One region of the Vibrio sp. YIC-376 genome, then DNA from elsewhere that is predicted to be linked to it. Evidence: predicted binding sites of a transcription regulator. Region 1 holds the regulator's gene; each other region holds the start of a gene.
The links. The regulator CRP, encoded in region 1, controls carbon source genes, mostly activating them, when cyclic AMP is high. The targets are predictions, from matches to a motif close to TGTGANNNNNNTCACA.
Positions count from the first base shown of each region.

Region 2: the regulator CRP is predicted to act here: its motif matches at 3,694-3,709, upstream of rppH (RNA pyrophosphohydrolase).
Region 3: the regulator CRP is predicted to act here: its motif matches at 2,823-2,838, upstream of WJM94_RS15140 (NupC/NupG family nucleoside CNT transporter).

Region 1 covers NZ_JBBWFK010000023.1:12,540-20,796, reverse strand. The annotation lists gene astD (succinylglutamate-semialdehyde dehydrogenase) at 1-578, shown strand, start outside; gene WJM94_RS23105 (DUF1338 domain-containing protein) at 826-1,617, shown strand; gene crp (cAMP-activated global transcriptional regulator CRP) at 1,766-2,398, opposite strand; gene WJM94_RS23095 (phosphoribulokinase) at 2,639-3,508, opposite strand; gene WJM94_RS23090 (YheU family protein) at 3,631-3,843, opposite strand; gene WJM94_RS23085 (hydrolase) at 3,877-4,884, opposite strand; gene WJM94_RS23080 (TIGR02444 family protein) at 5,069-5,557, opposite strand; gene WJM94_RS23075 (ABC transporter ATP-binding protein) at 5,554-7,473, opposite strand; gene kefG (glutathione-regulated potassium-efflux system ancillary protein KefG) at 7,684-8,257, shown strand, end outside.
Region 2 covers NZ_JBBWFK010000006.1:46,986-55,242, reverse strand. The annotation lists gene vpsR (cyclic-di-GMP-binding transcriptional regulator VpsR) at 1-153, shown strand, start outside; gene WJM94_RS12655 (DUF1127 domain-containing protein) at 654-905, shown strand; gene WJM94_RS12650 (NADP(H)-dependent aldo-keto reductase) at 1,042-2,076, opposite strand; gene WJM94_RS12645 (DUF6482 family protein) at 2,231-2,545, shown strand; gene mutH (DNA mismatch repair endonuclease MutH) at 2,563-3,243, opposite strand; gene rppH (RNA pyrophosphohydrolase) at 3,862-4,383, shown strand; gene ptsP (phosphoenolpyruvate--protein phosphotransferase) at 4,386-6,632, shown strand; gene WJM94_RS12625 (sulfite exporter TauE/SafE family protein) at 6,639-7,430, shown strand; gene lgt (prolipoprotein diacylglyceryl transferase) at 7,469-8,257, shown strand, end outside.
Region 3 covers NZ_JBBWFK010000007.1:224,222-232,478, forward strand. The annotation lists gene deoC (deoxyribose-phosphate aldolase) at 106-882, opposite strand; gene WJM94_RS15140 (NupC/NupG family nucleoside CNT transporter) at 1,395-2,678, opposite strand; gene WJM94_RS15145 (TatD family hydrolase) at 2,883-3,656, opposite strand; gene WJM94_RS15150 (DUF5363 family protein) at 3,643-3,825, opposite strand; gene prfC (peptide chain release factor 3) at 3,962-5,551, opposite strand; gene rimI (ribosomal protein S18-alanine N-acetyltransferase) at 5,698-6,153, opposite strand; gene WJM94_RS15165 (DNA polymerase III subunit psi) at 6,224-6,622, opposite strand; gene WJM94_RS15170 (GNAT family N-acetyltransferase) at 6,835-7,338, opposite strand; gene ubiT (ubiquinone anaerobic biosynthesis accessory factor UbiT) at 7,322-7,849, opposite strand; gene WJM94_RS15180 (EAL domain-containing protein) at 8,207-8,257, shown strand, end outside.

The DNA.
Region 1 (8,257 bases):
CGCTAATCACTAAGTTAGTTGAAGCGACGAAGAACATTCGTGTTGATCAACCGTTCGCTGAGCCAGCGCCGTTTATGGGGCCGCAAATTTCTGTGGCAGCGGCGAAGTTCATTCTGGATGCTCAATCAAATCTTCAGTCTTTAGGCGGCGAGAGTCTAGTTTTAGCCAAAGCAGGGGAAGCGGCATTTGTATCTCCGGGCATTATCGATGTCACTAATATTGCTGAGCTACCTGATGAAGAGTATTTCGGCCCGCTATTGCAGCTGGTGCGTTACGAAGGTCTGGAAAAGGCAGTGGAACTGGCGAACGACACGCGCTTTGGCCTGTCCGCTGGTCTCGTTTCAACGAATGACCAAGAGTGGGAATACTTTGTAGACCACATTCGTGCCGGTATTGTAAACCGTAACCGTCAATTGACTGGTGCAAGTGGCGACGCGCCATTTGGTGGTCCTGGTGCATCAGGTAACCTTCGTCCAAGCGCATATTACGCAGCGGATTACTGTGCTTACCCAATGGCATCTATGGAAGGTAGCGCGACTGAACTACCTGCAACGTTGAGCCCGGGTTTAACGCTTTAATTTGAAGTATATGAGCCTCGGCAATGTACTGTGGCTCAGTTTGCCAGCGCACTGCTGATGTATGGAGTATTAATGTGCGTTGGCTGACTAGTGAAGTGATTAAAAACTTAGACAAGCGTGTTTAGACTGACTGATATTCCGTCACAGGTTGGTGGCTGCTCGTTCATTATTCTGGACAGCTTTTAAGGCTGTGAACGAGCCGCCAACATTCTTATCTTATCCCTACATCTCGTAACAAGGAGCCGTTATGACGCCCGATGTGTTATTTGAATCACTATGGCAAGACTACATTCAACGTCTATGCCCTTCTGCTGCTAAAGTTCATCAGCTTCTTCAGGAAGATGAACCTTTAATTAACGACCATATTGCTTTACGCACATTTAATGTTGAGCCTCTTGGCATTGAAACGCTGGCTAAGCCATTTTTAGCGATTGGCTATGAAGCGTGTGGTGATTATGTCTTTGAAAGCAAGAAACTCGTTGCTAAGCACTACGAGCACCCAGATCCAAAACAGCCAAAAGTCTTTATTAGTGAGCTCAAAGTAGAAGAGTGTTCTCCAGAGCTACAAGCGATTGTTGCGAAGCTGGTGGCACAAGTAGATGCAGAGAAACTGACAGGCAGCGCATTTTTGCATGGTGGCCGTTTATGGGACCTAAGTTTTGCAGATTATCAGACTCTGGCTAAAGAGAGCGAATACGCGTCCTGGCTTGCTGCACATGGTTACGGTGCAAACCACTTTACGGTTAGCGTGAATCAGTTGAACCAGCACAATGAAGTGCAAGAAGTGAATGATCACTTACGTCAAGCTGGATTTGTGATTAACGAGTCTGGTGGTGAAGTTAAGGGCTCGCCAGAAGTTTTGCTGGAGCAATCTTCCACCATGGCTGATAAAGTGCCTGTTCACTTTACTGAAGGCTCTGAGATCATTCCAGGTGGCTTCTACGAATTTGCTAAACGTTACCCAATGGCAAATGGTGAACTTTATCCAGGATTCGTTGCTGCTTCTGCAGATAAAATCTTTGAGAGCACGAATAGTTAATTCAATACGTTAACTCGATTCCCGATGGCTGCTTAAGGCCGTTGGGAATGGGGCTCTAGACTGACTCACTTTTATCTGTAAAGAAAAAGCCACCAATGTTGCCATTGGTGGCTTTGATTTATTTGACTTACGTTACTCTTATCAGAGATTAACGAGTACCGTAAACTACGATAGTTTTACCGTGCGCAGAGATTAGGTTCTGCTCTTCTAGCATCTTCAAGATACGACCTACTGTCTCACGAGAACAGCCAACGATTTGACCGATTTCTTGACGAGTGATCTTGATTTGCATGCCATCTGGGTGAGTCATCGCATCTGGTTGTTTTGCCAGGTTCAGAAGCGTCTGAGCGATACGACCAGTTACGTCTAGGAACGCTAGGTCACCCACTTTTTGGCTAGTTACTTGAAGGCGACGAGCCATCTGCGCAGAAAGACGCATTAGGATGTCTGGGTTTACCTGGATAAGCTGACGGAATTTCTTGAAAGAAATCTCAGCCACTTCACAAGGAGATTTAGCTCGAACCCAAGCTGTACGCTCTTGGTCTTCCTCGAATAGACCAAGTTCACCAATAAAGTCACCTTGGTTTAGGTAAGAAAGGATCATTTCCTTACCTTCTTCGTCTTTGATAAGAACCGCAACAGAACCTTTAACGATGTAGTACAAGGTTTCCGCTTTTTCGCCCGCGTGAATTAGCGTGCTCTTTGATGGGTACTTATGAATATGACAGTGTGAAAGAAACCACTCTAATGTTGGGTCGGTTTGAGGTTTACCTAGAACCATAATATCTCACTTCCTCTGCAGGGTACGCTTGCGCTATCCATATTTTAGCTAAGCCTGAATCAGGTTTACTAGAATAAGAGCACTTTTTATATGCTGCAAGCTATCTTGTGTTTCGGTAAGAAATAGTATCCTTTTTCTAGGATTATTTCTTGATTTTAATCGTGCCATGGTTGCTATTTTGTACGCAAAACTGTGCACATGATCACGGTATGAAAAGTAAACACTACGAAAGCGAGATTTTTAGCCAATTTTTCCTGTTTCTATGAGTTGTTGTAGGATAGGCCGTACGATCAGCTCCATCGCAAAGCTCATCTTTCCGCCAGGTACAACGATGGTGTTGTGGCGTGACATAAACGAACCATCAATCATGGCCAGAAGGTATGGGAAATCGACATTCTTGATACCACGAAGTCGGATCACCACAAAACTCTCATCTAAACTCGGAATACCTTTCGCGTTGAGCGGGTTTGAAGTGTCCACCGTCGGTACACGCTGAAAGTTAATATGAGTACGTGAAAACTGTGGAGTGATGAAGTTCAGGTAGTCATCCATCGAGCGAACGATGGAGTCCATGACGGCCTCTCGTGAGTGGCCACGGTCACGTGTATCGCGCACGAACTTTTGGATCCACTCCAGGTTTACAATCGGTACCATGCCAATCAGAAAATCGACGTGCTGAGCTACGTTCACGTCGCCATCTACAACGCCACCATGTAACCCTTCATAGAAAAGTACATCGCTGTTCTCTGGCAAATTTTGCCAAGGAGTGAAAGTCCCTGGCATCTGATTGTATGGTACGGCTTCATCGAATGTGTGCAGATAACGGCGTATGCTACCAGTACCGTTTTCGCCGTACTGATGGAAAAACTTTTCCAGGCCAGGAAAGTCATTGGCTTGTGGACCAAAGTAGCTGATGTGTCTGCCTTGTTCGCGTGCTTTTCGAATTTCGATATCCATTTCCGGGCGAGTAAAGCGATGGAAGCTGTCACCTTCAACCCATGCCGGTTTGACGTTCATCATGTTGAACATCTTACGGAAGGCTTCAGATGTAGTAGTTGTTCCGGCACCAGATGAACCGGTAACCGCAATAATTGGGTGTTTAGCTGACATGACAAACCTTGTCGAAAGTTTTTCCTTTAAGGTGCAGCAGGTGTCTACTGCACAATTGATAACCCACTATAGCACGTAACAACGCCTTGTCATCGACTGGGGTACGGTAAAATGTGAAGAGTCTAATACTTTGCTTTTCTTTGAATATCTACAGTTTCATGCAGCTCAGAATACACAATGACTGCTTCACCTTTTTCTAGTTGTGACTTTACCTGATCGATCTTATCTTGCAGGGAGACTTCTACCGTGCCGTAATCCGTCCCTTCACGAAGAACGAATTCACGAATCAGATTTTCCAGCGTATCCGGCGCAATGTCTTGCCAAGGAATGATCATAAATACCTCGAAATTTTATGATGGGTCCCCAGTTTACTGTGTCTTACGTTTTGAAACAGCAGAAAGGTGACCGGCAGCGATGCACTGGTAGTAGGAGGGCAGTGCTTCTTCCAGCCAGAACTTCGGCTTTAACGCGGAGCCAGAGATAAAACCGACATGACCGCCATGTTCATACAAGCGATAGTCGATGTTATCTGGCAGGACGAATTTTGGAATGACTTCATCGGTCATAAATGGATCGTCCTTGGCATGAATAATCAGGGTTGGCAGCTTGATTTTCTGCAACTTACTCAAGCCAGAACACTGGGTGTAATAATCATGAGCATCTTTAAAACCGTGCAGTGGCGCGGTGATCAAATCGTCAAACTCTTGTAAGCGCGTTACGCGTTTGATGGAGTTGTAAGAGAGCGCCAGTTCACCATGGAGTAGTGTGTGCTTTTGTAAGGCGTTACGTTTGAGTGATGAGAGTAAATAACGTCGATATACTTTGGAAAAACCTTGTTCAATTCGGTTAGCACAGGCGGCCAAATCGAGTGGCGCGGACACTATGGCTGCCGCTTTCAGGATGGGGTTATCTCTGTATTGCGCCAGATAGTTCGCCAGCATATTGCCACCAAGGGAAATGCCAACCGCGATTTTGGGACTATGCGGAAAACGTTGCTCAAGATGCTCCAGGAAATAACGCGCATCCGTTACCTCACCGGAATGGTACGCACGGGCCTTTTTGTTTGGTTTACCACTGCAGCCACGAAAGTGCATCATCACAGAGATCCAGCCCGATTGAGCAAAGGCATTCATTAATCCATTGGCATAAGGACTGTAGAAGCAGCCTTCTAAGCCGTGAAACAGGATGAAGATTGGTTTGTGTTGAGCGGGTTCTTTGTTTGGATCTTCACTCCAGGCAAGATCGAGAAAGTCACCATCCTCGGTATCCAGCGTCTGCCAGACAGGAGTAAACAGCGCTTTTTTACGAATAAAGCGTGGGAGAAGGGTCTGAAGGTGCGGGTTTTTCATCCCTGCGGCTGCAAAAAATTGTGTCATACCTAACTGCTCTTATACGCCCTCCGACATCCATAGGAGGACTTATTAATATAATCCTTTACATAGTATAGGTATTTTATACCCAAATGACTTTAAGATGCAGGATTCAGAGCGTAGTCACTGGCGTAAGTTCAAGGACAACTACGCAGTGGAATAGTCAGCTTTCCAAGTTATTTATGGCGATTTATGGATGTTTGGGCGGGTGAATGTTTGGCACTGGGATAGCAAAAGCATGCTGCAAGTGCTCACCACCTAGCTGGCGACAATATCTGAGCGTGAGCGGATCGCCATCATTCTTAATCAGGGTTAGGGAGTTGATGCAGTTCACCAAGTCGGATTGCTGTTGCTTCTCGAGTTGCAGTTCAAACTGCAAGGTCTCGCGATATAACGCATCGTTTACTTGCGACTTGAGATGACGTCTTAGTTCGCGAAAAGAGTGCAGTAACGTTTCACTGCGACCAAGACAGCTCTGTACCAGATGCCAGTCTTTTTCTTGGAAAATGAGCTGCTGCTCGTCAAGCCAACGGAGCAGCAGTAGCAGATTCACGTTCCCGTGATAATTGTTTTGCAATGATAAACACGCTTCTTTTACTTCTCGCACGCCATAAAACTGCAGACTGAACTGCCACAGGTGTTCTAAGGTAAGAGTGTATTCCGCGTGTTTATCTGTCATTGGTTAAACTCGAGCTCCATCTGCTCCAGTTCTTCCTGAGCAGACATCCATTCCATTTCTACCTCTTCAAGCTCCGACTTGCTCGATGCCTGAAGTGCCAACACTTCATTTAGTTTAGCTTTATTTTCGGCTTCATAAAGTGAGTTATCCGCCAATTGTTCTTCAGCTTTTGCTAGTGCTACACCTAACTTATCCATTTTATTTTCTAATTGTGTCAGCGTTTTGCGAATTGGTGCGGTTTGTTTACGAAATTCTGCTTCGCGACGTTTCTGCTCTTTTTTTGCAGCAGCGCTGTTGGCTGAATCTTTGGCAGGTTGTGCCGCTTGCGCTTCTTTACGCTCTGCTTTTTGCTGCTCAGTAAGCCATTTGTAGTAATCAACTAAGTCACCATCAAATGGAGCAACTTGGCGATCATGAACAAGGTACAAGTCATCGGTTGTGGCACGCAGCAGGTAGCGGTCGTGCGAGACAATCACCATCGCGCCTTCGAAAGTTTGCAGTGCCATGGTCAGCGCTTGACGCATATCCAAGTCCAGATGGTTGGTAGGCTCATCGAGTAACAATAGGTTTGGTTTTTGCCAAACGATTAATGCCAATACCAGACGTGCTTTTTCACCACCTGAGAACGGGGCCACTTTTTCCAGGGCTTTATCACCTTGGAAACCGAAGCTACCTAAGTAGTCACGCAGCTGTTGTTCGGTTTGATCGGGGGCGATTTGCATCATGTGCTGCAGCGGCGTTTCTTCAGGATGCAGAGTTTCTAGTTGATGCTGAGCAAAGTAACCAATCTTCACCCCTTGTGAGTAGGTCAGATCGCCACCTTGTGCTTTCAGTTCTCCGGAAAGCAATTTGATCAGCGTTGATTTACCCGCGCCGTTGCGGCCTAGAAGACCAATTCGGCTACCCGGAACGAGGTTAAGGCGAATTTTTTCCAGAATTAAATTGTCGCCGTAACCCGCAGAGACGTCATCCATCATCATGATTGGGTTTGGCAGCGCCGCCGGTTGACGGAACTCAAAACTGAATGGGTTATCAAACTGTGCAGGTAACACTTTCTCCATTCGTTCCAGAGCTTTAATGCGGCTTTGTGCCTGACGAGCTTTGGATGCTTTGTAGCGGAAGCGGTCGATGTAGCTTTGCATATGCGACATCTGTTTCTGCTGCTTCTGGTACATCGCTTGTTGTAGAATCATTTTCTGCGCTCGTTGGTTCTCGAACGATGAATAGTTACCTGTGTATTCGTTTAATTGCTGGTTTTCAATGTGAATGATGCGCCCAACGATTGGATCGAGGAAATCTCGGTCGTGCGAGATCAGGACAAGCGTACCCGGATAGTTTTGTAACCAGCGCTCTAACCACATTACCGCATCTAAATCCAAGTGGTTGGTCGGTTCATCGAGCAGCAGTAAATCAGAGCGACAAAGCAGCGCTTGAGCCAGATTGAGGCGCATACGCCAGCCACCAGAAAACTGAGTCAGACTCCAGCTCATTTGTTCCTGACTGAACCCTAAGCCATCAAGTAGCTCAGCGGCTCGAGCACGGATACTGTAACCACCAATGGTTTCAATCTTACCGTGGATTTCAGCAACCAGTGTGCCGTTGTCTTTTTCTTCAGCGACAGCTAGCTGCTTTTCAAGATCGCGAAATTCACGATCACCATCAATGACATATTCTAATGCGCTGCGTTCCAGAGCAGGTGTTTCCTGTGCTACCCACGCCAGTTCCCAGTGTTGTGGTTGGCTAAAAGAGCCGGCATCAATGGACAGTTCATCTTTCATCAAGGCAAACAGGGTAGATTTACCACAGCCATTTTTGCCGACTAAGCCCACTTTGTCACCCGGATGGATAGTAGCAGAGGCTTGTTCTAAAAGAGGTTTACCGCCACGCAGTAACTGAATATCAGAGAAGGTAATCATAAAGTTGTCATTCACTTTGCGCAGTGCGCGTTGCTTGGTCACATAGCGAAGTGACCTCAACTATTTTTTGAAGCCACTTGGGTATATATCTAGCGGTGAATAGTAGGGGTATTGGCGTTAAAAGTCGATCTCTGACCGTGAATTGCATTATGCTGTACAAAAAAGTATAACAATTTGATAACGGATAAAAATTACCACAAGGACGACCATTTGACTGTCGCATCGTCAATTCTCCCAAGAGTTCTGGTCATATACGCTCATCCAGAGCCACACAACTCTATAGCTAATCAAGTGATGATCAAAAGAATCGAACCGCTTGATCACGTGACTGTGCACGATCTTTACGGTGCCTATCCGGACTTTTTCATTGATATAAACTACGAGCATGAACTCCTCATGAAGCATGATGTGATCGTGTTTCATCATCCTCTCTACATGTATTCCTGCCCGGCTCTGTTAAAAGAGTGGTTGGATCGGGTGCTGGGTAAGGGCTTTGCTTTTGGCGAAGGCTGCGCATTGAAAGGAAAATATTGGCGCAGTGTGATCACCACCGGGGGCAAAGAGGAAGCGTTCAGCATCAAAGGTTACAACAAGTATCCTCTAGAGCAGATTTTGCAGCCGTTTGAATTGACTGCGGCTCTGTGTCAAATGCACTGGTTAGAGCCTTTGGTTCTGTATTGGTCGCGGAATGTCTCTGATATTGAACGTTATGAGCACGCAGAGCTGTATCGTCGATGGCTAGGCGACCCGCTAAAAGATTGGAACGCGTCAAACGAACAGGGAG
Region 2 (8,257 bases), on a different contig from region 1:
ATTCGTGAGAAGAGTGAGCGAGATGCTTTGTTAGTGGTTCTGGAGTCTCACTCTGGCCAGGTGTCTAACGCCGCGAAGGAGTTAGGAGTATCACGAGCGACGATGTACCGATTACTCAATAAACACAATTTGATCACCGAGCAAACCATCTGATCTGTGATAAAAGTGAAAAAGGAGCGTGCACTAGCCGCTCCTTTTTGTTTTCCATCTCAGGGAGTTATAAAATTTCGCAATCCATTCATTTTCTGGATGAATATTTTACATTTAAAAGCATATGAAACTAATTGTCAGTTCAATGGTTTGTTTTTAATCGACAGGATAAAAATTGTTTGATAAATAAACACTAGAGCTTACAATTTAACCGTAACTCAAAGAGTTATATCACTTCATAAACGGATTAATTTTTAGCTAGGAGGCGCAAGATGAAACATTACGTTGATTACACCGTGACTTGCGCTGATCGTATTTCTTTTGCACCGACAACTCTTACATCGGCAGATAAGAATACCACTGGCTCACTAGATAAAATTAACCCGTAACCTATCTTATTTATTACTAGGCTGCGGAAAAATGGCGGCTTAGTATCACAGAACAGTCTGTTTCTCTGCGCACTATTTTTCCCGGTCGAACTTTATCGTTAATTGGAGAAAATTATGCGTCACTCAATTTACTTGAAACTTGCAACTTTGCTTTTAAAAGCGGATCTAAAACGTGAAGAAAAAGAATGGCAACGAAAAGTACGCCGCTCTGCCCATGATATTCCGTGGACTAATGTGCACTTGCTGAAGGATATTGGTCTGGATGCGGAAGGTCGTTCAACACGAGTAAGTGTTCCAGATACTGTAAAAGTAGAACGTCGAGTTCGTCACCTTCGTCGTGTTTTAAGTGCGCGAATACCGACGTAATTTATAGCGTGTTGGACTCGTCTATTTTGCTATTGGTAAACTCGACTTGTGTTCAGCACGCTGTAAATTAGGCAACAAAACTGATTAGTTTCAAATAGTTCAAACGGGCTGGCCTTGAAGGTCAGCCCGTTTGAGTTTACGGACAAGGATTAGAATAAATCGTACTGAGCGCCTGAATCTCTGTTAGGAGTTCATCGCTGAGTTGAAGATCAATGCTGTCGATATTTGCTTTTAGCTGGTCTAGGTTTGTCGCCCCGATGATATTTGCAGCCACAAACGGACGCTGATTCACAAACGCAAGTGCCATTTGTGCTGGATCTAAGCCATGTTCTCGCGCCAAATTGACATAGGCTTCGGTGGCTTTAACACCTTGAGGAGTAAAGTAACGAGCAAAACGCTCCCACTTCGAACAGCGAGCGCCTTCAGGTCTTGCGCCATGGAGATATTTACCACTCAAACAGCCAAATGCCAAAGGTGAGTAGGCCAACAGCTGCACGCCTTCGTAGTGGCTAATTTCAGATAGACCCACTTCGAAGCTTCGGTTAAGCAGGTTATAAGGGTTCTGAATAGAGACAATGCGTGGTAAGTCGTGCTTTTCTGCTAAACGGAGCAGTGACATTACGCCCCATGGCGTTTCATTTGATACGCCGATATATCGAACTTTACCTGCGTTTACGAGCTCGGTAAGCGCTTCCAGTGTCTCGATTAATGTGACTTCTTCTTGTTTGTCTGGGTATGGATAATTGAGTTGACCAAAGCAGTTGGTTTGGCGTTGTGGCCAATGGAGTTGGTATAGGTCAACGTAGTCTGTTTGGAGTCTTTCAAGACTTGAATCAATCGCATCGTGGATATTGCGACGGTTCAGGCTCATATTTTCACGGATATAAGGCAGGGTACGTGACCCGGCTACTTTGGTGGCCAGAACAACTTTTTCTCGTTTGCCTGATTTTGCCAGCCAGTTTCCTATGTATTGCTCAGTCAAACCTTGAGTGTCCGCATTTGGTGGAACTGGATACATCTCAGCGGTATCGATGAAGTTCACGCCATGATCAAGAGCAAAATCGAGCTGTTCAAACGCTTCCTTTTCTGTGTTTTGTTCACCGAAAGTCATCGTTCCAAGACAGATTTTACTGATCTCGAGAGAGGAGTGCGGTAGTTTGGTGTATTGCATTTCACTTCCTTGCAGAATTGCCAACTTAGTAAGTCATCCCAATATAGGGGATTTTTGGGCTCTCTCGCAAATGATTTGCGTTTAAGCATCCAGGTGACTCGAAAGCTATTCATACCCTAACTACACTTAAAACGAGTTGTTAAGGAGGTGGATCATGCAGAAACATCAATTGGACATGTGGTTACATGGTCAACATAAAAACAGCTATCAAATGCCTAGAGTCTTTGTTATAGGTTGTTCTGATGTCTCTGACTATTTGCTAGCAGTGGAGTACAAACATCAACTGGAGCCAATAAAAGACGGTGAGGATCCTATCCATTACGGATCATTAGAATTGGTGAAAGAGGAACTGCTCAGGTTGGGGTTCGAGAAAGCGTATTTGAGGCTGCACAATACGTACGATGAGTGCGGTAACGATAATGGTGTAGCCTCATATTGTGATATTGAGTTATCACTCATCACACACTAAATAGCTGAGAAACCATGTCACTCTGATGGTGTGTTGATGTAATGTTTTAAAAGGATTTGCTCAGTAAATTGTGTTCTAAGGTAGAAACCTCTTGGTAAGGTTTTTATGGGTTTACCGTTTGAACTGTACGCTTCAGTTTGAGCTTTTGCATTAGCTGCTTTTGGTCGCAGATGGAGTGCTTCTCCGTGTCTGGCGGAAATTTGATCAAACTGTCCAAGCACGATCATTTCCATTAATTCTTCCCAGTCGTTACGTAAGATGCGCTCCTCTTCTTCATCCGGTGACCAGATAAGTGGGCTACCAACGCGACGTTCCGCAAGTGGGATTTCTCTCTCTCCTTCAACCGGTACCCAAAGAACACGGGATAATTTATTGCGTACATGGCTTGTTTCCCATGTAAGCCCTTGAACTCCAGTTAAAGGTGCTACGCAGACGAAAGTCGTTTCTAATGGCCGACCTGAATAACCAACGGGAATGCTTTTTAATTCAATCCCCAGTTTAGAAAAGTCTTGTTGGGGCTTACTGCCAGCTGGTGCACCTAAATGCCATTCAAGTAGTTGACCGACCCAGCCTTTATCACGTTTTAAATTTTCAGGAACGATCATGCCAGCTTCTTCTGCGAGTTCGGCAAAACTAAGGCCAGCAATATCGTGGGCACGCTCCATCAGTTCCGCTTCTGTCTGTGGTTCTGGTTTCATAATGACTACGTATCGGTTTAAAAAATGTAGTTTAACAAATTACAACAAAATCTACTGTTCAAGATTTCATCCGGATGGATTAAGAATGATCAATCCATAACTTATCCACAAGTAAGGGTGTTTAGAAGTGGATTCAAAAGAGGGGTGGATGAATAAACAGGTGTTTTATACAGAATTTAGGCTTGATTTTATCGTAATGACATGAACTTCTACTGATGGGGTGTGGATAAATTAGTGGTTGGTGGATCTTTGACCGATCTGAGTTTGATGAAAAGATCATCAGTCTTCAGAAGATCTTTTTATCATTAATTTAAAAATAAAATTCATATTTATCAGTAAATTATTTTCTTATTGCCTATTATTTAAATAGTTATAGGAAAAAGGTTTTGAACAAAAATATGTACTGTTAGTGAATTCTTCACAAAGTTATTCACAGAAAAGGTGAATAAATGTGGGCAATGTCTCAGTCTTGTGTTGATAAAGTATTTATAGGCTAAAAGATATCCAATGTTAGTGGAAAAGTAATAAATCTTGCTCATATCACATCAGTAAGTTTGCTAGTAATGGGGATATGTGGAAAAATCACGGTAATAAAAAATTATTCATAGAGGTTAGCCAGTGATAGATGGCGATGGTTACCGACTTAATGTTGGTATTGTAATATGTAATAACCATGGTCAGGTCTTCTGGGCTAAACGATACGGGCAACACTCATGGCAATTTCCACAAGGTGGAATTGACGAAGGTGAAACCCCTGAGCAGGCGATGTTCAGGGAGTTATATGAAGAAGTCGGTTTAACGAAAAAAGACGTTAAGATCATTGCAACAAGTCGTCATTGGTTAAGATATAAACTACCAAAGCGATTGGTGCGTTGGGACTCTAAGCCTGTTTGTATCGGCCAAAAACAGAAATGGTTTCTGTTGCGATTGGAATGCGATGAGTCATGCATCAATATGCAACGTGGGAAATCCCCTGAATTTGATGGTTGGCGTTGGGTAAGTTATTGGTACCCCGTCAGGCAAGTGGTATCTTTTAAGCGAGACGTTTATCGTCGTGCAATGAAAGAGTTTGCTTCTTTAGCCATGCCTTTTCGAGAAAGAAAAACGAAAGGGAAAAGAAAAAAGCAACGTAGAGGATAGTCATGCTCAGCCAGCTAAGGGAAATAGTTGAAAAAGTCTCCAGAGTTGAAGATGTTCATCTGGCACTCGATGTATTGGTTAAGGAGACTTGTATTGCCCTTCGCACAGAGTGCTGTACGATTTACCTCGCCAATGAAGAAATGCAACGCCTTGAGCTTATGGCTACTCAAGGCCTGATTTTTGAAGGTGATAGTATACATATCAACTTCAATGAAGGTTTGGTTGGCCTCGTAAAACGCAGTGCTGAGCCGCTCAACCTTGCCGAAGCCTCAAAACATCCAGAGTTTAAGTTCTTTCCTCAACTCGGCGAACAAATTTACCACTCTTTTCTTGCTACACCGATTATTCACCGCAAACAAGTTTTGGGTGTCCTCGTCATACAACAGAAAACGCCGCGTTTGTTCAGTGAAATGGAAGAGTCATTCCTCGTCACGTTGTCGGCTCAGTTAGCGGTTATCATTGCGCATGCGCAAAGTCTTGGTCACTGGCAATTGGCCTCCAAACCCACGGTACTAAAAGGCTTACCGGCTTCTACAGGTGTGGCGATAGGTGAATTTTGGTTTGATAATACTCAGCCTAGTTTGTCAGATGTCTTTCCTGCTTCAACGTTGGACAAAGAGCGGGAATATGAACTCTTGCTGGTGGCAATTGAGCGCGCACTGAATGATTTTCGCCGGATGCGTAAAAAGCTTGATAGTGAAATTAACAAAGACGCTTTGGCTATCTTCGATCTTTTTACTCACTTGCTGAATGATCCGATGCTGCGTGGTGATCTGAAAAAGCAAATCGAGAAAGGGGACAGGGCTGATTGGGCATTACGTCAGGTTGTTGAGTCGTACTCGAATCGATTTGCGCGTATGTCAGATGTCTACATGCGTGAACGTGCGCAGGATATCAGAGAACTAGGCCAGCGTTTACTTTACTTTTTGCACAATAGTGAGCAAGAAAACTCTGCTATCGATCGCTCTATTATTCTGGTAGCAAATGAGCTTACCGCTACGTTATTGGCATCAGTTCCTAAAGAATACTTGTTGGCGGTAGTCTCTCTGGAAGGTGGTGTTAACTCTCATGCAGCCATCTTATCACGTGCTCTGGGCGTCCCTGCTGTCATGGGGGCAAACATCAATACCGACGTGGTCAATGGAAAACTGGGTATTGTTGATGGGTATACCGGTGAGATTTTCCTCGAGCCGAATCGCCAACTGTTACGTGAATACCGTAGCTTAGTCAGCGAAGAATCTGAGTTGACCGCGATGGTGAACAAGGATCTCGCCTTACCTGCGATTACTCAAGATAATCATAAAGTGGCAGTGATGTTAAACGCGGGTCTCAGTGCCGACAGCAATATCGCGATTAATACCGGCGTTGATGGTGTTGGTTTATATCGCACGGAAATTGCATTTTTACTTCAGCATCACTTTCCATCTGAAGATGAGCAGTATCATCAGTACCGAGCGATATTGAACAGTTATCAGAATCAACGTGTTGTCATGCGCACACTGGATATCGGTGGTGATAAGCCATTGCCTTATTTGCCGATAGAAGAAGACAATCCATTTTTGGGCTGGCGTGGGATCCGTTTTACTCTGGATCATCCGGACATCTTTCTTATCCAGTTACGGGCTATGCTAAGGGCAAGTGCCGAGAGCGGAAATCTGGACATTCTGCTACCAATGGTATCTGGAGTGAAGGAACTGGATGATGCAATTACTTTGATCAATCAGGCATACACTGAGACAGTGCTGCTTGATGAGCGAATTCTAATGCCTAAAATCGGCGTTATGATTGAAGTACCTTCAATGGTGTATCTACTGCCTACTATTGCGCACCGTGTGGATTTTGTTTCTGTCGGTACGAACGATTTAACGCAGTATTTATTAGCCGTTGATCGGAACAATTCGCGCGTTGCAGATGTCTATGAATCTATGCATCCAGCAGTATTGCTGGCCTTGAAACAAATTCATGATGTCTGTGAGCAATACCATGTACCGGTTTGCATTTGTGGTGAGTTAGCCGGAGATCCGTTTGGATCGCTTTTGCTACTGGGCTTAGGCTATCGCACCCTAAGTATGAACACATCTAATGTGGCTAAGGTGAAGTATTTAATTCGTCATAGCCAACAAGAAGAACTAAAAAAATTAGCGGAACAAGCTATGACACTTTCATATGGACAGGAAATTCATGAGATGATGCATGATTTCTTTATCCAACAAGGTTTTGCTGGCTTTATTCGGGCAGGTAAGAAGTAGGTAATCGTGACCCTCTCTCTATTTTTGTTATTGCTGGCATTAGGCGCTTTTGTAGGTGTGATGGCCGGTCTGCTTGGTATTGGCGGTGGGTTAATCGTAGTTCCGGCTTTAGTGTATCTTCTGCCTCTGGCCGGAATATCCCCAGAAATGAGTATGCACATCGCACTTGCCACATCATTGGCGAGTATCATCATCACATCGGGCTCATCTGCAATGCATCACCTAAAGCTTGGGAATGTCGATATGTTTGTGGTGAAGTGGTTAATGCCTGGTGTTGTGATAGGCGGCTTTGTTGGAGCGAGCTTGGCCGAATGGATCCCCACTCAATATTTGCCAAAAGTTTTCGGCGTGATTGTGCTGCTTTTGGCGGTACAAATGTTCCGTTCGATTAAAGTGACTGATTCCAAGCCAATGCCGAGTAGCCCGGTTACCATTATGTATGGAACTGGAATTGGCGTCGTGTCGAGTCTTGCTGGTATTGGCGGTGGGTCGCTGTCCGTCCCTTTCCTCAATAAACACGGTATCGAAATGCGAAAAGCCGTCGGCTCCTCATCCGTATGCGGCTGTGTGATAGCAATTTCTGGTATGATCGGTTTTATCTTACATGGTTATAAAGTAGAGAATTTGCCACCGTATAGTGTTGGTTATGTTTACCTTCCTGCTTTATTAGCGATCGTCATGACGTCGATGCTGACAACAAAAGTTGGTGCTAAGTTGGCGACTAATCTCCCGACAGCAGTATTGAAAAAAGTCTTCTCAGTATTTCTGATTTTTATTGCTGCAACAATGCTGCTGTAACTTCCATCCGTTTATTTGTAGTAAGAAGAGAATGATTTATGTCTCAGGGATACATTGAATTTCCCAATATTGATCCGGTTTTAATCTCCTTTGGTCCGGTCTCAATTCGCTGGTACGGCTTGATGTACCTAGTCGGCTTTATATTTGCTTTATGGCTGGCTAATCGTCGCGCAGACAAGCCAAATAGTGGCTGGACACGTGAACAAGTCTCAGACTTGCTATTTGCAGGCTTCCTTGGCGTAGTGATCGGTGGCCGAGTTGGCTATGTGATTTTCTACAACTTTGAGTTGTTCCTGGACGATCCTTTATATCTCTTCAAAGTCTGGACCGGTGGTATGTCATTCCACGGTGGCTTGTTGGGCGTGATTACCGCCATGATCTGGTACGCACGTAAAAATGGTCGTACCTTCTTTGGCGTAGCGGACTTTATCGCACCACTCGTACCATTCGGATTAGGAATGGGACGTCTGGGCAACTTCATGAACAGCGAACTTTGGGGTCGTGTGACCGATGTTCCATGGGCGATTGTTTTCCCTAATGGTGGTCCGCTACCTCGTCATCCTTCTCAGTTATACGAAATGGCGCTGGAAGGCGTGGTGTTGTTCTTTATCTTGAACTGGTTCATCAAAAAACCACGTCCATTAGGCTCGGTATCAGGGCTATTTTTAGCTGGATATGGTACATTCCGCTTCCTGGTCGAGTTCTTGCGCGAACCGGATGCTCAGCTTGGTCTGTTTAGTGGTTTTATTTCAATGGGACAGATCCTGTCTACTCCGATGATCGTGTTGGGAATTCTCATGATGGTTTGGGCGTACAAACGTGGTCTT
Region 3 (8,257 bases), on a different contig from region 1:
TAAGTTCATTCCTATGAGCATAGAGGCTCTATGTTATTAGGGCGGCCGGCGCTCCGGTGAACTTACGCAGTCAACAACGCTGCGGCGTCAAATAGGAAGAGAGAATTAGTAAGCTGCTGGATCAGCAGTCTCGTCTGTTACTTCTAATGTATTTAGTAGATTCGTTAGCAGGCTTGACGCACCGAAACGGTAGTGACGAGCATCAACCCAGTTATCACCTAAGATTTCGTCAGCCATTGCCAGGTATGCCGCTGCATCTTCAGCAGTACGTACACCACCAGCTGGTTTGAATCCAACTGTTTCCGCAACACCCATGTCACGAATAACTTCAAGCATCATGCGAGCGTATTCTGGTGTCGCGTTTACAGGCACTTTACCAGTTGAAGTTTTAATAAAGTCAGCACCTGCTTCGATACAGATTTGAGATGCTTTCTTGATTAACGTTTCTTCTTTTAGCTCACCCGTTTCGATGATCACTTTAAGAAGAATGTCACCACAAGCTTCTTTACATTGCTTAACCAACTCGAAACCCACGTTCTCATCACCAGCCATTAGTGCACGGTATGGGAAAACAACGTCAACTTCGTCTGCACCGTAAGCAACCGCTGCTTTTGTTTCAGCAACTGCGATCTCGATGTCGTCATTTCCGTGTGGGAAGTTAGTAACGGTAGCAATGCGAACCTCTGGTGTGCCTTGCTCACGAAGTGTCTTCTTAGCAATAGGAATAAAGCGAGGGTAAATACAGATTGCAGCAGTGTTGCCTACTGCTGTTTTCGCGTCATGACATAGTGAGATCACTTTTGCATCAGTGTCATCATCATTCAGCGTAGTTAGATCCATAAGTTTAAGTGCACGTAGTGCAGCTGCTTTTAAATCGCTCATTTCTATCTCCGATCAATATTCAAAAAATTCACTACTCTGCCTTACATCATGCCTCTAACTATAATCAGTGAGTCGAGGTTGCGTAAAAATGGCTCAGTAGTCTATTTATGAACGGACTTGGTTCCATGAAGACTCGGCATAGTCAGCGAAAATTTCTTATGCCAATTGCTATCCTTGTCACCGCACAGTACCAATTTGGCCTATGGCACAACAATCTATGATTGCGGTGTTATCTAAAATTTCAGGGTAATTCATTTACCCATCGATTAGGTTGTGTTCACCTTGTGATGTCTACATTATAGATATTCATCGCAAAACTGTAGCACCAAATAGAGCGCAAACGGTTTGTATCTCAAAATTTCCAGATTTCTATTCTCTAGTTCGTCAGCCAAGTTCCTTACATTTGACGCACTAAAAAATTTTCAGCCCTGAAAACGAAAAAAGCCCCGCAGCAATTTCTTGCTACAGGGCATAATTTAATACGGCGTCTATATATTAAGATCCGATTCTAATTACATTGCTGCAAGGCTTAAGCAGAAGCCTGCAATTGTCGCTGCCATTAGGTTAGACAACGTACCAGCAAGTACTGCTTTAACACCCATGCGAGCGATATCTGGACGACGGCTTGGCGCTAGACCACCCAGACCACCTAGTAGGATCGCGATAGAAGAAAGGTTCGCAAAACCACATAGTGCAAATGAGATGATAGCCGTTGTCTTCTGAGACATCACTTCGCCAGTTGCCGCGATTACTTGAGCGTTTTCACCGATGTAAGGCGTGAAGTTCAAGTAAGCAACGAATTCGTTCACTACAATTTTCTGACCGATGAATGAACCAGCTGTTACTGCTTCAGCCCATGGAACACCGATTAGGAATGCTAGTGGAGAGAACGCGTAACCTAGAATTAGCTCTAGAGTCAGTTGAGGCATACCGAACCAACCGCCGATGCCACCTAGCATACCGTTGATAAGAGCAATCAGACCTACGAATGCGATTAGCATTGCACCTACGTTTAGTGCTAGTTGTAGACCAGAAGCCGCACCGCCCGCTGCTGCGTCGATTACGTTAACAGGTTTGTCTTCACCGCCTTCCAATGCTTCTTCGATACTTTCGTGAGGCTGATCAGTCTCTGGGTGAAGAATCTTAGCGAAAAGTAGACCACCAGGTGCTGCCATGAATGATGCCGCAACTAGGTATTCTAGCGGTACACCCATTGACGCGTAACCTGCTAGTACACCACCAGCAACAGAAGCCAGACCACCACACATTACCGCAAATAGCTCAGATTGAGTCATTTTAGGAACAAATGGACGAACGACTAGAGGTGCTTCAGTTTGACCTACGAAAATGTTAGCTGCTGCTGACATTGATTCCGCACGAGAAGTGCCAAGTGCTTTCTGTAGTGCGCCACCAAGGATCTTGATAACCCATTGCATAACGCCAATGTAGTACAGAACTGAAATCAGAGCAGAGAAGAAGATCAGTGTAGGAAGAACACGGAATGCGAAGATGAAACCACCACCACCGAATACTTCAAACATCTTGTTAGAAACAAGACCACCGAACAGGAATGATGAACCGTCGTTACCATAGTTGATAACGCTAGATACACCACTAGAGAAACCGTTTAGTAGATCACGGCCCCAAGGTACGTAAAGAACAAATGCACCTAATGCGAATTGGATAGCGAATGCACCACCCACAGTTCTAAAGTTGATAGCTTTGCGGTTAGATGAGAATGCAAATGCAATAGCAAGAAGCACTACCATACCGACTAGGCTCATAAACAGGCTCATAGTTTATGACTTCCTTATAAGTTATTTATTGGCGTGTAACAAAATGGAGCTATAAAGCGGGGGCAATTATACTCATGCACAATGAATTAAAGTAATGCCGTCCTCACACTTTCCTATAAGATTCATATTTGATTCACCAATCTTTGTGATTCACCTCACACTAAAAAGGAAAACGTTTTCTATTTTTAACACTAACTTTGAATTCTATTCACAGATACAGAAGGCAAAATTGCTATTTTTCCACAGTTGAGACGCAATCGATTGCTTTTCGCCGCAGCGCAGTTCTACAAGCTCATTGAACACATGTATGAGTTTTGCTGGGTGATTTGGCTCCCCCTGATATCCAAGTATAGGCATATCTGGCGCGTCCGTTTCAATAACTAGGTTTTCAAGTGGTAATTTTTGAATTGCATCGCGGGTTTTGTTGGCTCGCGGATAGGTTATCGTTCCACCCACACCTATAAAAAAACCTAATCTGACCCACTCCATCGCTTGCTGATAACTGCCCGAAAAAGCATGCAAAACACCGCCTCTTGGCAACTTCGCTGCTTTGACCATTTGAATGAGTCGATTGTGCGCTTTTCTGCTATGCAGAATCACCGGCAGGTCAAAACGTCTGGCCAACTCAAACTGTATCTCAAGTGCTTTTTCTTGAAGGGGAAGAGGAATATTGATCGCAAAATCTAAACCGCACTCGCCTATTGCGACACACTGTGGGTGACCCAAAGATAAATATTGCTCGAGTTGCGACAGATATTGCTCAAAGTTTTCTTCAAGAAAATAAGGATGAAAACCTAACGCGTAATATAAGTGGGAGTTTTGCTTTGCTAAGGTTTGAATGCGGGACCAGTTTGATGGGCCAACAGAAGGGATTAAGATTCTGCTTACACCCTGCTCTTTTGCGAGTTGTTGATTGCGCTCAAAATCATTCTGAAACACGTCAAAATCAAAGTGGCAATGCGTATCAAAGAGTTTCATCTTGAGACTTTTTATCACTTTCTGCAGATTGACGCGCAGAGCCTTGCTCCTCACTTTGATGTGCAGGATCCTTTCGATAAGGCACACAGCTGCGTTTTTGATCTGGCGTTAGTCCCATCTCTTTACACCAGTCGTCGTAGCGCTGGAGCCCTCGTTTAAACCAATTCATTTTTCTTCCTCTTATCAATACCTATCAATATCTGTATCTGACCATTCTTACCGATGTAAAAACGCCCTTGACTAAGTCTATAGCCAAGGGCGTTTTAAAATCCAGTCGCTATACAGCGGCGTTCAATTAATGTCGATTAGTGCTCACGAGTAGCGCGGAACTCAACATCAGGGAAACGCTCTTTCGCAAGGTTCAGGTTAACCATAGTCGGTGCAATATAGGTTAGGTTATCGCCACCATCAAGTGCTAGGTTTGACTGGTTCTTACGTTGGAACTCATCGAATTTCTTCGCGTCAGCACACTCAACCCAACGAGCAGTTGCAACGTTTACGCCTTCGTAAATTGCTTCTACGTTGTACTCAGACTTCAGACGAGCCACAACTACGTCAAACTGAAGCACCCCCACCGCACCAACGATCAAGTCGTTGTTTTGCACTGGACGGAATACCTGTACCGCACCTTCTTCAGAAAGCTGAACCAAACCTTTCAGTAGCTGTTTCTGCTTCAATGGATCTTTCAAACGAATACGACGGAACAGTTCCGGAGCAAAGTTCGGAATACCAGAGAATTTTAGAGATTCGCCTTGTGTGAATGTATCACCAATCTGGATTGTACCGTGGTTATGCAGACCAATGATGTCACCTGCATAAGCGTGTTCTGCACGAGAACGGTCCCCCGCCATAAAGGTTACCGCATCAGAAATACTGACTTGCTTACCAATACGAACGTGGTTCATCTTCATACCTTGGCTATAACAGCCAGATACGATACGCATAAATGCAATACGGTCACGGTGTTTTGGATCCATGTTTGCCTGGATCTTAAAGACAAAGCCAGAGAACTTATCTTCTGTTGCTTCAACCTCACGCTCAACCGCTTGACGAGTTTTTGGTGCAGGTGCCCACTCAGTCAAACCGTCCAGCATGTGGTCAACACCAAAGTTGCCTAGTGCCGTACCGAAGTAAACCGGAGTGAGTTCACCAGTCAGGAAAAGATCCAAATCGAACTCAGGGCAAGCACCCATAACCAGTTCTAGTTCTTCTCGTACGCTTTCAGCCAGACCAGAACCAACTTTTTCATCCAGCTCTGGGTTGTCCAGACCTTTGATGATACGAACTTCCTGAATCTCATGACCATGACCTGATTCATACAGAACCGTCTCGTCACGGTGGATGTGGTACACACCTTTAAACTCTTTACCACAGCCGATTGGCCAGGTAATCGGTGAGCACATCATACCCAATTCGTTTTCTACTTCGTCTAAGACTTCCATCGGATCACGAACGTCACGGTCAAGTTTGTTCATAAACGTTACGATTGGAGTATCACGAAGACGCGTTACTTCCATCAGCTTACGGGTACGATCCTCGACACCTTTCGCCGCGTCGATAACCATCAAACACGAGTCTACCGCTGTTAGTGTACGGTACGTATCTTCAGAGAAGTCTTCGTGTCCCGGAGTATCCAGCAGGTTTACCAGACAGTTGTTGTATGGGAACTGCATCACAGAAGTGGTGACCGAGATACCACGTTCCTTTTCCATTTCCATCCAGTCAGATTTTGCATGCTGTGCATTACCACGACCTTTAACGGTACCTGCTTTTTGGATCGCGTTTCCGAATAAAAGTACTTTTTCGGTAATGGTCGTTTTACCCGCATCCGGGTGAGAAATAATAGCGAACGTTCTACGTTTAGAAACTTCGCCTAGAAAAGGTGTATTTGACATGAAACTGGTCTTCTTTGATGTCTGAATGCTTGCTAAAGAGCAAACACGCTTTTTGTAGATTCAATATTGCGCGGTATTCTCGCTCATTATTGCTTTAGGGGCAACAGATCGCTTTAGGGGCAACTTCCTTGAGAAGTGAGTAATGGCTAATTAAAGAAGATATAACTCATGATGATCGCATCTTCTTTACCATTCCCTGTTTTCGCAGGGTAATAATTATAGCGGCGATCCAGTTCATTGAACCCCGCTTGCTCATAGATATGAATGGCGGCGTGATTGCTTTCTCTGACTTCAAGCCAAGCACTTTCTGCTTTTACTTGCTCACAATGATCCAAAAACGCATCCAATAGCTTTTGTCCATGGCCTTTACCTTGCTGTGAAGGAGCAATCGCAATATTCAGCAAGGTCACTTCTCCGACAATATTCTGCGCATAGAAATAGCCGAGAACCACTTCTCCTTCTAGCATCACATGATGACAAGCCCCTCGACTTGATAAGTCACGGATTAACGACTCAGCCCACGGGTGAGAATGAGCTTGCTGCTCAATTTGCCAAACTTGATCCATATGCTCAACACGCATTGGGATAATTTCAATCGTCATGATCTAACCTATTAAAACCAAGCTCGGGACATGTCTTATTTACACGCCCAAACTGAGATGATTACCAGCGTTACGAGTAAGAACAAATTTGCTGCCAAAGCGCGCGTTTTTGTTCATTATTACCATCTATTTCTTGCAGCAACGGAGAAATCAGTTGCTTGGTGTTTTCACATGCTTTCGCTTCACTACCTGCAAACCACACCCACTCCAGCTGATGCTCCCCTAATTGAGATAAGCGTTCTGGTTCAAGATGCATGGACTGGTCGAGCGTCAACTTCATACTCTTCAGTATTTTCTCGAACAGAATCACAGACTCGTTCGTCGGGCACTCAGGGGAAACCAACAGAAGCTTGCAAGCACTTGACAAATCAATCTTTGGCGAATGATAGCCGGCTAATCTATCTGGATGAATCAACTCCCAAGTGCTGATCCCCATCTCATGTAAATACTGTTTCTCGTTAATCGACATTTTTCGTCACCTGTTTGAACCAGGCAATACTATCAAATAATGGTAGCGATACCCAATAACCTCGATTATTTGAGTCTATAAGAAGTGGTCTGAGAAAGTTAGGAAGGATAGTGATAAGAGTTGGGAATCGAAAGTAAGAGAAAAATCTATTCACTTTAATGTTTGATGGAACGAGAATACAGCCAGCTCATGTAAACTGGCTGCTTTATTGCTTATAACTCTGAGAACTCTGGTGAATACTCAATACGTCCAGAAAGTCCTGCGCATTGGCCTTCGACTAACTCTGCAACTCGAAATGCACCATCTGGCACTTCCCAAGCGCATTCAAATCCCATCTCTTCGCTGGCTTTAAAACCTTGACGGGCATAGTAGTCTGAATCCCCAAGGACGACACACACTGGATAACCAAAAACGCGTAAGGTTTCGAAGCCTTCTTTAATCAATTCGGCACCGATACCTTGACGGCGATAATCCTCATGAACAGCCAATGGTGCAAGCCCTTGCCATAACAAATCTTCACCATTTAATGTAACTGGACTAAACAAAGCATGACCAATTACCTCGCCTTCATCCGTACACGCCACCAGCGACAAGGTAAGCTTGCCGTTCTCACGTAAACGCATTACCAAATTGGCTTCTGCATCCGTTGGAAATGCGTGTTTCAATAAGCGGTCAATAGTAAGAATGTCCGCAGGGGCTTCAGTTCGAATAAGCATTCGCTACTCCGGGTTGTTGTGCAGGCTCTTGAACCCCTTTTTGGACAAAGTCAGCCAGTTGGTTCAGCGCTACTTGCATTGCTTTTGGTAGCTGCTCTAAGTCGACACTGTCCATCAGGTTTTTCACTTCTAAGCCAAGCTCAGTGTCACCTTCTATAGAAAGGCGACGTTGGAAGAACAGCGTGTCAGGGTCTTCTTTACGACCAGCAATCAGTACTAGGTCGTTTAGATTACCACTAAAACTCACATCTTCCTGAACTGCTTTTTCAGCTACGACTAATATTTCATCTTGATAGCTGATATACCATGCTAAGTTCAAGTCTTTAATCGCAACTTTTAACCACTTATCTTCCAAAAATTCAAAGTCGCCATCTTCCAAGGCCTCTTTAAATACCATTTTAAGCCCTTCAAGCAAGGCTTTTTTCTGAACCGTTTGTGGTAATAACTGGACTGGAGAACGCAAGATGTTGGCTGCGTTCTTGACTAGTTGACTGCGAATCTTGTTTAACACGTTCATTATCCGTTACTTTATCATCAGAACGGTCATATTACGCAAATGCGTGTGTCTCATACCTGTTATGTATCAATAAACAGTTTGTTTTCATATGGCGGTTTATTCTCCATTAATGTATCGTTTTTTGAACTTACGTGAATTATTGAAGCCAACAGAGAGATAAACGCTTTAATTGCCGTATTTTCAAAGTTATAGTTATCAAGCGCATATATTCAGTTGATTTCAAGTAGCCAATTAAGTCAAAGACTTAGTTGCGCACAATACAAACTTGAAACCACCGAGGCTAACTTACTCGACTCGCGCGTTTAAAAAACGGATGAATTATCTGGCTCATCGGAGATCGGTAAGAACCTCATGCCTTCCCAACAATTACAACATTGGTTTGCCACGCTAACCTCAAACAGC